2 regions of the Virgibacillus sp. 6R genome follow, and region 1 is predicted to be linked to the other one. Evidence: a T-box and tRNA genes for the amino acid it is inferred to sense, from the RefSeq annotation. Region 1 holds a T-box; the other holds one or more tRNA genes.

Evidence for each region. A T-box is a leader RNA that pairs with one kind of tRNA and senses whether it is charged. The one in region 1 lies ahead of tyrS (tyrosine--tRNA ligase), so its partner is inferred to be a tRNA-Tyr.
Region 2: it has a tRNA-Tyr gene. The T-box ahead of tyrS (tyrosine--tRNA ligase) is inferred to sense a tRNA for this amino acid. The anticodon was not compared.

What each region holds. Positions count from the first base shown of each region.
Region 1 is NZ_CP017762.1:1,280,002-1,285,712, reverse strand. Features, by position in the region: gene nhaC (Na+/H+ antiporter NhaC) at 1-341, shown strand, start outside; gene BKP57_RS05850 (YerC/YecD family TrpR-related protein) at 990-1,292, shown strand; T-box leader at 1,877-2,103, shown strand; gene tyrS (tyrosine--tRNA ligase) at 2,179-3,435, shown strand; gene BKP57_RS05840 (protein rep) at 4,203-4,895, shown strand; gene BKP57_RS05835 (PadR family transcriptional regulator) at 5,323-5,685, shown strand; gene BKP57_RS05830 (VanZ family protein) at 5,598-5,711, shown strand, end outside.
Region 2 is NZ_CP017762.1:2,703,923-2,709,633, reverse strand. Features, by position in the region: gene BKP57_RS12325 (hydroxymethylglutaryl-CoA reductase, degradative) at 1-939, opposite strand, end outside; gene BKP57_RS12320 (DUF2785 domain-containing protein) at 1,719-2,525, opposite strand; tRNA gene BKP57_RS12315 (tRNA-Lys) at 3,166-3,241, opposite strand; tRNA gene BKP57_RS12310 (tRNA-Gln) at 3,326-3,400, opposite strand; tRNA gene BKP57_RS12305 (tRNA-Tyr) at 3,411-3,495, opposite strand; tRNA gene BKP57_RS12300 (tRNA-Thr) at 3,542-3,617, opposite strand; tRNA gene BKP57_RS12295 (tRNA-Val) at 3,620-3,695, opposite strand; tRNA gene BKP57_RS12290 (tRNA-Glu) at 3,697-3,771, opposite strand; gene fabI (enoyl-ACP reductase FabI) at 4,130-4,906, shown strand; gene BKP57_RS23235 (N-acetylmuramoyl-L-alanine amidase family protein) at 4,989-5,711, opposite strand, start outside.

The sequences.
Region 1 (5,711 bases):
CCAAAGGGAAATTAATTCTTATGGCTGGATTAAGTGCGGTTGGTATAAATATTGTGCTGGGAGAACAATATTTATCCATTATTTTGCCTGGTAAAGCTTTTAAATCACAAGTTGAGGCAATAAATATTAACCCGAAAAAACTTTCCGCAATTCTAGCAGATGCTGGAGCAGTAGTCAATTCACTGATTCCATGGGGGGTAAGTGGTGTATTTATCACTGGAACATTAGGCGTTCCCACATTAGAGTATGCTCCATTCGCTATCTTTTGTGTAATTGCTCCCATTATAAATGTGCTGTCTGGTTTTTTTGAAAAAGAAAAAGATCTAACTCGTCTTTCGTAATAGGTTTGGAACAGTAATATTAAAAATAATAAATTGCTGCTTCCTTATTTAGCCCGTATATAAGGTGCTGTAAGACTCCCCCTTCAGGAGTTGGATAATCTGTACTGCAACAAGTCTAAGTGGGGGATAACAGCACCTAAATATCCGATTCGTAAGAGGCCTTTAGGTCATACTATTACGGTACTAACAATTAGTGAAGGATGAATGAAAACTCCCACTGATTGAAGATTCACTTTATCCGCGTTATGCTGTATGAAAGATTAAGCTAACCATGAAAGAAATTGTTTTTGTATCCCAAATGTCATTATCTCCCGTCAGTCCCACTTTAGGAAACTTGAGGTAGATATCAAAAATTAAATGGGAAGTGAAGGAAATCCCTACTAACTGAAAGCTTACTTTATTAAGTAATCCAAATATTACCATTATTTTTTTGGTATAACTAAATTCAAAAAAAAGAAATGGTGTTATAATTAAATGTTACCTCATAATAGGATAAAATTATCATAATTCACTCTATCATGCCTTATAAAAATAGGGGGCTTCGTTTCCCCAAAGGTTAAAAAAGTGGTAATTAGTTGTTTACAATTATTCTTTAATACGTTGATGTGTTAATGATTTAGGTGAAAGACATAAACGGAGGTAGAAAATATGCTTATAGATGAAATACGTGGAGAAGAATTGGATGAATTTTTTGAGGCTTTTTTAGCTCTTGAAACAATAGAAGATTGTTATTCTTTTTTTGATGATTTATGTACAGTAAATGAAGTCAAGGCGATGCTTCAACGATTTAGAGTAGCTAAAATGCTTTATAATGACAACACATATTGTCAAATTGAAGTGGAAACAGGCGCAAGCACTGCAACCATCTCTCGTACGAAGCGATCATTATATCATGGGAATAATATGTATGATATTCTTTTCAAGCGGATGAAGAAGAATAAAGAAAAATAAAAGCTAATAAAGATAAGTTTTAAACTTCCAAATAGAAAAATGTTAGCAACACAAAGCGAAACTATCGAATTTTAAGTCAAATCTTAGGTTGTAGTCAAAATCAATTATTATATGATGTCCAAATTAGATTTGCAAAGCTATTTCTATATGTGTATGTATAAACATTTTTTTAACTTACAGCACAGGCCTACTTTTTATTTCGGGGGAAGTTTATAAATAAAGTAGTGCTGCATTGAAAAAGTAACATACATGATGCGAAATAGTTAAAGCTTATGGAGCAACCATTTGTATAGAGTATTCTAAAGATCTTATAAAGTGAACTTTCAATTAGTGGGGGTTTTTGAAATAGTAATTTAAAGTTGGACACTCAGAGCGCTTTTAAAAAATAAAAAATCTTTTGTGTGTCACGTTTCCGGCGATCAACATTTTCTTTAAAAATTTTAGATGTTTTTTTCATCAAACTTATGGATAGTATCCTTATTTTTCGGAATGATAACCTTTACATTTATGAGGAAAGTGAATGTAAAAGTAAAGTTTGTTGACAAATAAATTATTATTCACTATAATATCCTTAATATTATATTAGAAATACGTTGAAGGAGCCTAGTAGCGAGGTTGTCACTGTTCATTTAGAAAGCTAGGGGTGATGCGACCTAGTACAAACAAACTTGTGAATTACACTCTGGAGTATCTTAGGTAATGCTAAGCGGATTAGCAAACGATATGATTGCTGAGAGAGGTATTAATAGTTTATAAAACAATTTGCTATTAATACAATTTGGGTGGTAACACGGTTAGAATCGTCCCTATGTCTTTATTAGACATAGGGCGTTTTTTATTTATTTCAAGCCTATATAATAAACTACAACTAAAGGAGTCGGAAAGCATGAATCTTATCGATGAGTTAGAATGGCGAGGTGCCATAAATCAACAAACAGATGCCGAAGGATTACGCGAATTAATCGAAGAGAAAAAAATCTCCTTGTACTGCGGTGTTGACCCTACGGGTGACAGTATGCATATTGGCCACTTAATTCCGTTTATCATGATGAAACGTTTTCAATTACATGGTCATCAGCCCATTATTTTAATTGGAGGAGCAACGGGTACAATCGGTGATCCAAGTGGACGGCAAACGGAACGTCAATTACAAACACTGGAGCAAGTACAGAATAATGTTGATAAGTTAACAGCGCAAATGAAGAAGTTATTCTTCGATGACAATAGTGAAGTTAAAATAGTTAACAACTACGAATGGACACATAACTTAAGTATTTTAGACTTCTTACGTGACTACGGTAAAAATTTTAGTGTTAATACTATGTTGGCAAAAGATATTGTAGCTAGCCGATTAGATAGTGGTATATCATTCACTGAGTTCTCTTACCAAATTTTACAATCTATGGACTTTCTTCATTTATTCAGAGAAGAAAATGTACAATTACAAATTGGTGGTAGCGATCAGTGGGGAAATATTACAAGCGGTTTAGACTTAATACGTAAAAAAGAAGGACAGCAAGCGAAAGTATTTGGATTAACCATTCCACTATTATTAAAAGCAGATGGTACAAAATTTGGTAAAACTGCTGGTGGGGCAATTTGGTTAGATGCAGAAAAAACGACACCATATGAATTTTACCAGTTTTGGGTTAATACAGATGATAAAGATGTTATAAAATACCTAAAATTCTTTACGTTCTTAACTAAAGATGAGATTGATCAATTAGAGGTTAAAGTGAAAACAGAACCTCACAAACGTGAAGCACAAAAAGTGCTGGCAAAAGAAATGACTAAATTTGTTCATGGCGAGAATGCTTTGAATCAAGCGTTAAAAATTACGAAAGCACTATTTAGTGGGGATATTAAATCACTAACAGCAGATGAAATTGAACAAGGATTTAAAGAGATGCCTACTTTTCACGCTAAAAAAGAAACCAAAAATATCGTGGAATGGTTAGTTGATTTAGGTATTGAGCCATCTAAACGTCAGGCAAGAGAAGATATTAACAACGGGGCTATTTCCATGAATGGCGAACGAGTAAATGATGTTAACGTTGATGTAACAGCGGAAAACTCATTTGATGGAAGGTTTATTATTATTCGTAAAGGGAAGAAAAATTACAGCTTGGTGAAATTAAATTAATTCAACATGCAGCTACTTAATGAAAGTTATTTCGCATGTAAGGTGCTGTAAAACCCTTATTTCAAAAGTTAGAAGTGAATACAAACAAGTCTAAATGGGAGATAACAGCATCTAAATGCTTAATCGTTTAATGCGAATTTAGTCCATACCCTTGTTATACGGAACGCTTAGTAGGAGATAAAGGGAACTTGCACGTAATAAAGTATCACTTTATAAATAGATGAAAGAGGAAACATCTTCCCTAAAGCTAATAAGATTCTAGGGAAGATGTTTCTATATAATCTGTATAGGAAACGATAAAATGAGGTGCTTGGGATAACGAAATAACCGAATAATCACGTCCCGCGCATGAGTTCAGCAACGATGCGACTTTAGAAATGCGCCCTACGATAAGGCATCATCGGTTCGTCGCTAAGGGGAAGGCCGACTAAAAACGGGCTTGCCGCTCAGGCGTCGGCATACCCCTGTTTTTAGTGGCATGATTCCTTTATTTTAGTTGATTCGTTCCATTCGCTACGTTGCTAAACGGGCGCCCCGAGCCTTTGTTCCACTATAGGAAAGTATAAGATTTTTTGGTTTATAGTATAAGAAAAACAAAAGGCTTTCGCCATAAGACTTGGCGACAAGCCAAGTTTTTCTAATGGATCAATTGAACCTTATGTGGTAAATGAACATTTTTTAAGAATGCAAACAAATATCAATCATGATGAGCTCGATTACATCTTTGTTCAGTGATGGAAGTTAAGGAATGAAAGGGAGGTTTAAGCATGCCTTCTTCTTGGAAAAGATCATTAGAACTAGCATATATTAATCATTATATCATTACTAAAGTTAATGAAAAGCAACCAGTTAATTGGCTATTATTAGATTTAGGTTTAGAAAATGTGGCGGAAGAATATATTAACCAAGCTTTAGATAATTTGTTAATCGGATTTAATCGATTGTTTAAGTATAAAAGTGTAAAACAAGCTACGTTAGGTTATTTTCGTATGCTGGACATATTTAAACAGGATGAGAGGTACCATCCTAATATTCATGTGTTGCTTCCAACTCTGAAAAGTTATTTTCAAGGAAGATATTATATTAAACATGATAAATGGTTAGAATTGTGGAGTAAAGCTTTAGGGGTCAACAGTAATCTATATGTAAAGGTGAAAGTCGTCCAATCTAAAGATGACAATCCTCTCATTTTAAAGAGAATGGAACAAGGGTTGTCGGCACTTTTCGATGCATCGGAAACAAAGAGACCTACTGAAGACAAGAAAATTATTGAAACACGAAGGTTAATTGGGTATAGCAGGTTATTAAAAAGTGAAGTAGATCGACTACTGCCTGATGTAAGCTTTTATCTTGATATAGATAATTTATGTACGGATGATACTATTGCAAATGCTGCTTTTGACAGAATGCTTGCTTGGCATCCGGGCTTAAGATCAGAGGAAACGAATCCTTTTATATGAAGAAAGCTTTGAAAAAAGGCTGGGACATAAGTAAATACTATATAGCAAAAGCCGAACAATCCATTTATAATTGTTCGGCTTATTTGCATTAAAAAATTTTTATCACCGCTATGTCAAAATACTTCGCTTTCCGCAGGTCTCTTCAGCTTCCTCGGAAAGCAAAAACCGCTTTCCTGTGGGATCTTCAGCTCGCGCTGTTCCCCGCAGGAGTCTACCTATTTTGACTACGCTAAAACTTGCGTATATACAATTGGCGATTTATTTTCGTTAGTATAGTCTAGCGTTTTTCTGTCATTCTGTTTTTCGCCATTAGCTTCTATTATTCCTAAAAAAACACATGATGCAAATAATATTTCACTAATACCTTGTAATGCGATGTACTATGTGGTACATTGTATTTGAATCTTATATGAAAAGAGGTGTTAGTATGGATAAAGAGATCATGAAAGGGAGCATTGATATTTTACTTTTATCGCTCTTACGTCATCGTAATATGTACGGTTATGAGATGGTCAAGGCGTTAAAGAAAAATAGTAATGAGCTTTATAGCATGAGTGAGGGAACGTTGTATCCTGCTTTAAAGCGATTAGAAAAGAAAGGCTGGCTTCAATCCTACTGGGGAAACTCTGAAAATGGAGGCCGACGGAAATATTATCAAATTACGCAGGAAGGGAAGAACAAGTTAGATAAAAAACTGCAAGAATGGAATCAAATCAGCCATTTAATCAAAGTATGTTCGGAGGGATTGAGTTGGAGCCAAAAGTCGAAGCTTACATTCATAAGATTGTAAGTCAGTTACATTGTGGTAAAGAAGAA
Region 2 (5,711 bases), 1.4 Mb from region 1:
TGCATCAACAGACCAAGTCGTCATTGATGTGTATTGCCCATCTCGGGCTGCATAGGCATGAGCACCAGCTTCAACTGCACGCCAATCATTTCCCGTTGCAATTACAATCGGATCAATTCCATTCATAATCCCTTTATTATGCGTAACTGCACGATACGCATCAGAAGCAGCAAATTCATATGCGTGGATAACGCCATCTCTTACCTCTTCACCAGAGAAATCCCCTGTTTCCAGTAAATGTGAAGGAATCGTACAAGTCGCACGAGCTAGACATCGATCAGCTAAATTCGACAATATACGCAAATAAACTTTTCCACCGGTCAGCTCCTCTACCGTTGGAGCGAGAGATTCGACCATCGTATTAATAATATTCGCACCCATAGCATCACATGTATTAATGTATAAATGAAGAATTAGCATTTGCTGATAGCTCGAACCAGCAGCTTCATTTAAAATTCGAACATCTATTTCCTTCGCCCCTCCGCCACGTTTGACAATGCTTGGATAGGAGGCATTGGCTTGTTCAATTAATGCAGCTTGTGCCTCAAGCAAAGTAGCTTTTGCTTCTTGAAAGTCAGCACAACCAACTACTTGAATTTGTCCAATCATGACTCTTTCAGTTGCTTCTGTAGTAAATCCTCCTGCTTGACGCACAATTTTAGCGATATGACTAGCAGAAGCTACCACAGAAGGCTCTTCAATGACCATTGGTACTACATATTCTTTCCCATTTATGAGAAAGTTCAATCCTGCTCCTAAGGGAAGAGGAAAAGTTCCAATTACATTTTCTATCATTTTATCAGCTGTATCAAGCGGTAGAGGCTCTTTAGAAGAAATAATATCAAAAGTTTCTTCCGTAAACGCCTCCACATCCTTTAGCAATTCTCTTCGCTTTTTTACTGTTTGCTTATAAAAACCAGGAATTCTGGAAGTCTGCATCGCCGATCATCCTTTATATAATATATATTAATACATGTTTCCTTCATTAATGTGGATAAGAATGGAGAAAAAAGAACCGAGAAGTTTGAGCTACGTAGTTTCAAGCGGCAAAGTGCATGCATTTAAATAATAAAGCCGATTTAACAACCTACGAAAAATTTCAATGTGTCTTTTTTCTCGACTTTTGAGCATCCTCTTTCATTTACAAGTTAGCGGCTAACGCACGGATTATCGGCGTTGACTCAATATTTTATAACCTTTACAATTCTTCACCAATCATGCTTCATAAATATTGACATCTTCTTCTATATATAAACAATGACAATTTCCTTATATCTTCTTCATTAAATGAAAAACATTATGATTTTCAATGGCTTCTCTTGAAACGGATTCTATAAAAATTATATCATGATTTCTAACATTTTATTAGAAATTTAGCTAATTGTAATCCAAACAAACACATAATACCATAGTATTGTAATTAAGTTAAAGTAAAACTAACTGTTTTTTATAGAAGAGTTCTGGAAGGACTCCATTTAAAAGAAGAAGTAGACAAAGAGTACGCCGTTAAATTATGAAGAAAAAAGAAATGCTTAATTTCAGAGAACCTAAGCAACAAGATCTCCACTAGCACGTTTATACTTCTAGTTTCATCCCCTTACTTGATAGATCAACCGTAAAAGTTAGCAACAATTGGGTATAGTAAAAAGGTTTTATATCTTCCCCCAAAATATAACAACCGCTCACTGATAATTAATCCATTCTTTTTAAAATACTTGTTATTGGTCATATAGATATTGATCTGAAATCGCTTGTCGAGACACTGAAAAGCCTTTATGCTTTGACAATGCCATATATAAGGAATAATTAAATCGTTTGACATTCCACTCTATACGATATTTTGTATGTGCATTTTTGTGTTCTGTTTGCAAGCTTTCCACCCAATCACGTAATTCCATATCCTTCATACCTTGCTCGATGAGAGCTTCAATAACTTGAATCAACCGCTCATCTTCATCGTCAATATAAGCATACTCAACCCAAATGCACTCTCTTACTGCACGAAGACATGCTGTAATATCATTTTTATCAAATACAGGATGTAATATTCCATTAGCTAACAGATCACTACCATGTGCAACACTATGCGCCCATCCTTTTCCTTGAATATAACCACGATAGTCACGTTCTGAAAGTAAATATTTTATACTCGCTTGAATTACTCGAGATACTAATTCAGCGGAAAGTCTTCTATCCGTTGCGTCCTTATGCAAGATAACAGCTAAAACTAGTGCTGAAAACGTTCGAGTAAACACGCTATCTCTCTTTGTCCCATCCTCTATATTTAAAAATAGATACTGTTTACTCAAACACGTCTCTATAAGATATTCCATTTGTTGTACAGTTAAGTGATCTTCCAATATTAGCTTAACAAAACTATTGTAAATAAGGTGATCCCTTATTTCAGGATTCGTGTTCCCGATATTATGAAGCATAAATTCGATTAGAATATCTAATTGCTCAGCTCGGAATTTATAAGTATCTTTATTCAAAAATTCCTGCATACCATTAATATATGTATGCATTTTCCCTCACCACCAAGTATATAATATCCACTGAACCTTCTCTTAAGTAATCACTAATACATCGAAAGTTTCACTATATATAGTCCTAATCTGCCAAAGTCTTTACTGTTCCAACCATTCTTGGGAATGTATTCTCACATCCCTTTATAAATGAACAGAATGACAACGCTACATTTAGTATCAATTGTTCATTAGTCCATTATAAAGTGAACCACCAATCAGTGAAGTTTTTCATTCTCCACACGGATCATTTCTTTAAGGGATTAACCCTAAAGTCCTTTGTATAAGATCTGACATTTACTTGCAATTGCTACACTTTATCCGCGGATTCACCTTGTAGGATGGAATCGCAGGTCTTACCGCGAGATACATGTGGGATAAAAAGTGAATCTTCAATCGGTGGGGTTTTCATTCATCCCCCGGCTTGTTAGTAGCCCAAGGGTATGACCTAAAGGCTTCTTACGAAATAGGGCATTTAGGTACTGTTTTCTCCACTTAGACTTGTTGCCGTACAAGATTATCCAACTACTGAAGTGGGAGTCCAGCACCTTATATGCAGGATAAATACAAATAAACAAGGCTACTACGTGTCGCAACCTTGTTTAAAATTTATGTATAGTTTATATGGAGTTGTAATAAATGGTGAGCCATGGAGGATTCGAACCTCCGACCCTCTGATTAAAAGTCAGATGCTCTACCGACTGAGCTAATGGCTCATATACGATGTATTCTAATTATCATGTCAATTCTAGTCCATTGCCCTGTCATATATAGCATAGAAAAGTTTTCCAAATAAAAAATGGCTGGGCCACTAGGATTCGAACCTAGGGTACACGGGATCAAAACCCGATGCCTTACCGCTTGGCTATGGCCCAACAAATGTAATGGTGGAGGGGGAGAGATTCGAACTCCCGAACCCTGAGGGAGCGGATTTACAGTCCGCCGCGTTTAGCCACTTCGCTACCCCTCCAATATTATGAACACATTCGCTAATCTTTATTCATTTTTTTAAAAAATGGTGCCGGCCAGAGGACTTGAACCCCCAACCTACTGATTACAAGTCAGTTGCTCTACCAATTGAGCTAGGCCGGCAATGGTGGAGGATGCAGGGCTCGAACCTGCGACCCCTTGCTTGTAAGGCAAGTGCTCTCCCAGCTGAGCTAATCCTCCTTGGTGACCCGTACGGGATTCGAACCCGTGTTACCGCCGTGAAAGGGCGGTGTCTTAACCGCTTGACCAACGGGCCAGGGATGTTTTGATAGGTTGTACATGTTGTACCCTTTTTCGAAACTGACGAATTTTATTATACCTAGTTCTATATCATTTGTAAAGGGAAAATGTAATTTTTTTTAATTTCTTTATTAATCGTTGTCCGAACAGCACTTTTATTGTCAAAATAGCAGATATAGCTAACGGTTTCTTTCAAAATGTGTATTAGGTTATAATATAAGCAATCAAACGTATGCAGTGAAAAATTCTCTTCATTCTACCTTGCATGCAACGAGGCATTTAAGTGTCATCCACTATTTCTTTCTGAGATACTTTACCTTACGATAACATAAGGCACTTTCATGCACGATTAAAAGAATAATGGAGGTACGTTAATGAGTAATTTAGTAGAAGGAAAAAATATTGTCATTATGGGTGTTGCCAGTGAACGTAGTATTGCCTGGGGAGTAACGACTTCATTACATAAAGCGGGTGCAAACTTAATTTTCACATACCGCCAGGAAAGATCCTACGGCAAGCTAACAAAATTGCTCGACAAGCACAATATTGAAGCAAAATTAATCATTCCCTGCGATGTAGCCAGTGATGAAAGCATTACAAACGCATTCAATAGCATAAAAGAGAAGATCGGTGTCATTCACGGAGTTGTACACTCTGTGGCATTTGCTAACCGAGAAGAACTTAAAGGAGAATATGCGAATACATCCAGAGAAGGCTTTCTCTTAGCCCATGAGATTAGCGCATTTTCTCTAGTTGCTGTTACAAAAGCGGCAAAAGAACTGATGACTGAAGGAGGCAGTATTGTCACACAAACCTACCTCGGTTCAGAGAGAGTTATCCAAAATTATAATATCATGGGTGTTGCGAAAGCTTCCCTTGAAGCAAGTGTTCGTTATTTAGCAGAAGATATGGGTAAATATGGCATACGTGTCAATGCCGTTTCTGCAGGTCCCATCCGCACATTATCCGCTAAAGGTGTTTCCGGGTTTAATGAAAAGCTGGGAGTTATAGAGAAAAAAGCACCACTGCGAAGAAATGTAGACCAAGACCAAGTTGGAGACGCAACATTATTCTTTATGAGTGAGCTATCACGTGGTGTAACGGGTGAAGTTCTACATGTTGACTCGGGATATCATATCATTGGCGGCTAATTATTATTGAAAATACAGAAGAAGTGGGGCTTGTTGACCCCGCTTCTTCTGTATTTTAATGCGTTTCATCTAGATTAACGGCTTATTTTGTAAAATATCTTATATAACTTGAATTTCCTGTAATATATAAACCAGATTTTAATTGGTACATTTTAGATCCTTTTACTTCTAATTCTTTTTTCACTGTAAATACTTCGCCTTGGTTCACAACTTCATATTTCGCATCCCAATCAGGAGCATCATATACCCAAAGACTTGAAGCAAGTACTTCTACATAGCCTGTGCTTTTTTTGGAAAAATTTGTAGAAGTCCCACTGACGATCAGTACCTGCCCTGGATAAATCGTGTCATCTGAAAGATTATTTAACCGCTTTAATTCACTAACGGTCATGTTATGCGCTTGAGCAATCCCCCATAACGTGTCTCCAGCTTTAACTGTATACGTGTTTCTTCCACCCCCAGACTGCAATCCCAAATGAGCGGCTATTGCATTTGCCAATGCTTTCCCAGTCTGATCCATAACTGAATTATTACGCATTTTCACTATATCAATGGTAGAATCCATAAAGCCTCCTTCAATTAAAATTGCAGGCATTCTGGACTCACGCACCATATGAAAGTTCGCTGATTTAATTCCTCTATCTCGTAAACCCATAGCTCCAACAATACTCGGGTGAATAGCTCTTGCTAAAGCTAAACCAGTAGACGAACCCGGATAATAATACGTCTCTGTGCCCGTCCACGCCCCCCACTGCCCTGTATTTGCATTATGATGATAAGATATCAAAATATCGGCATTTGCATT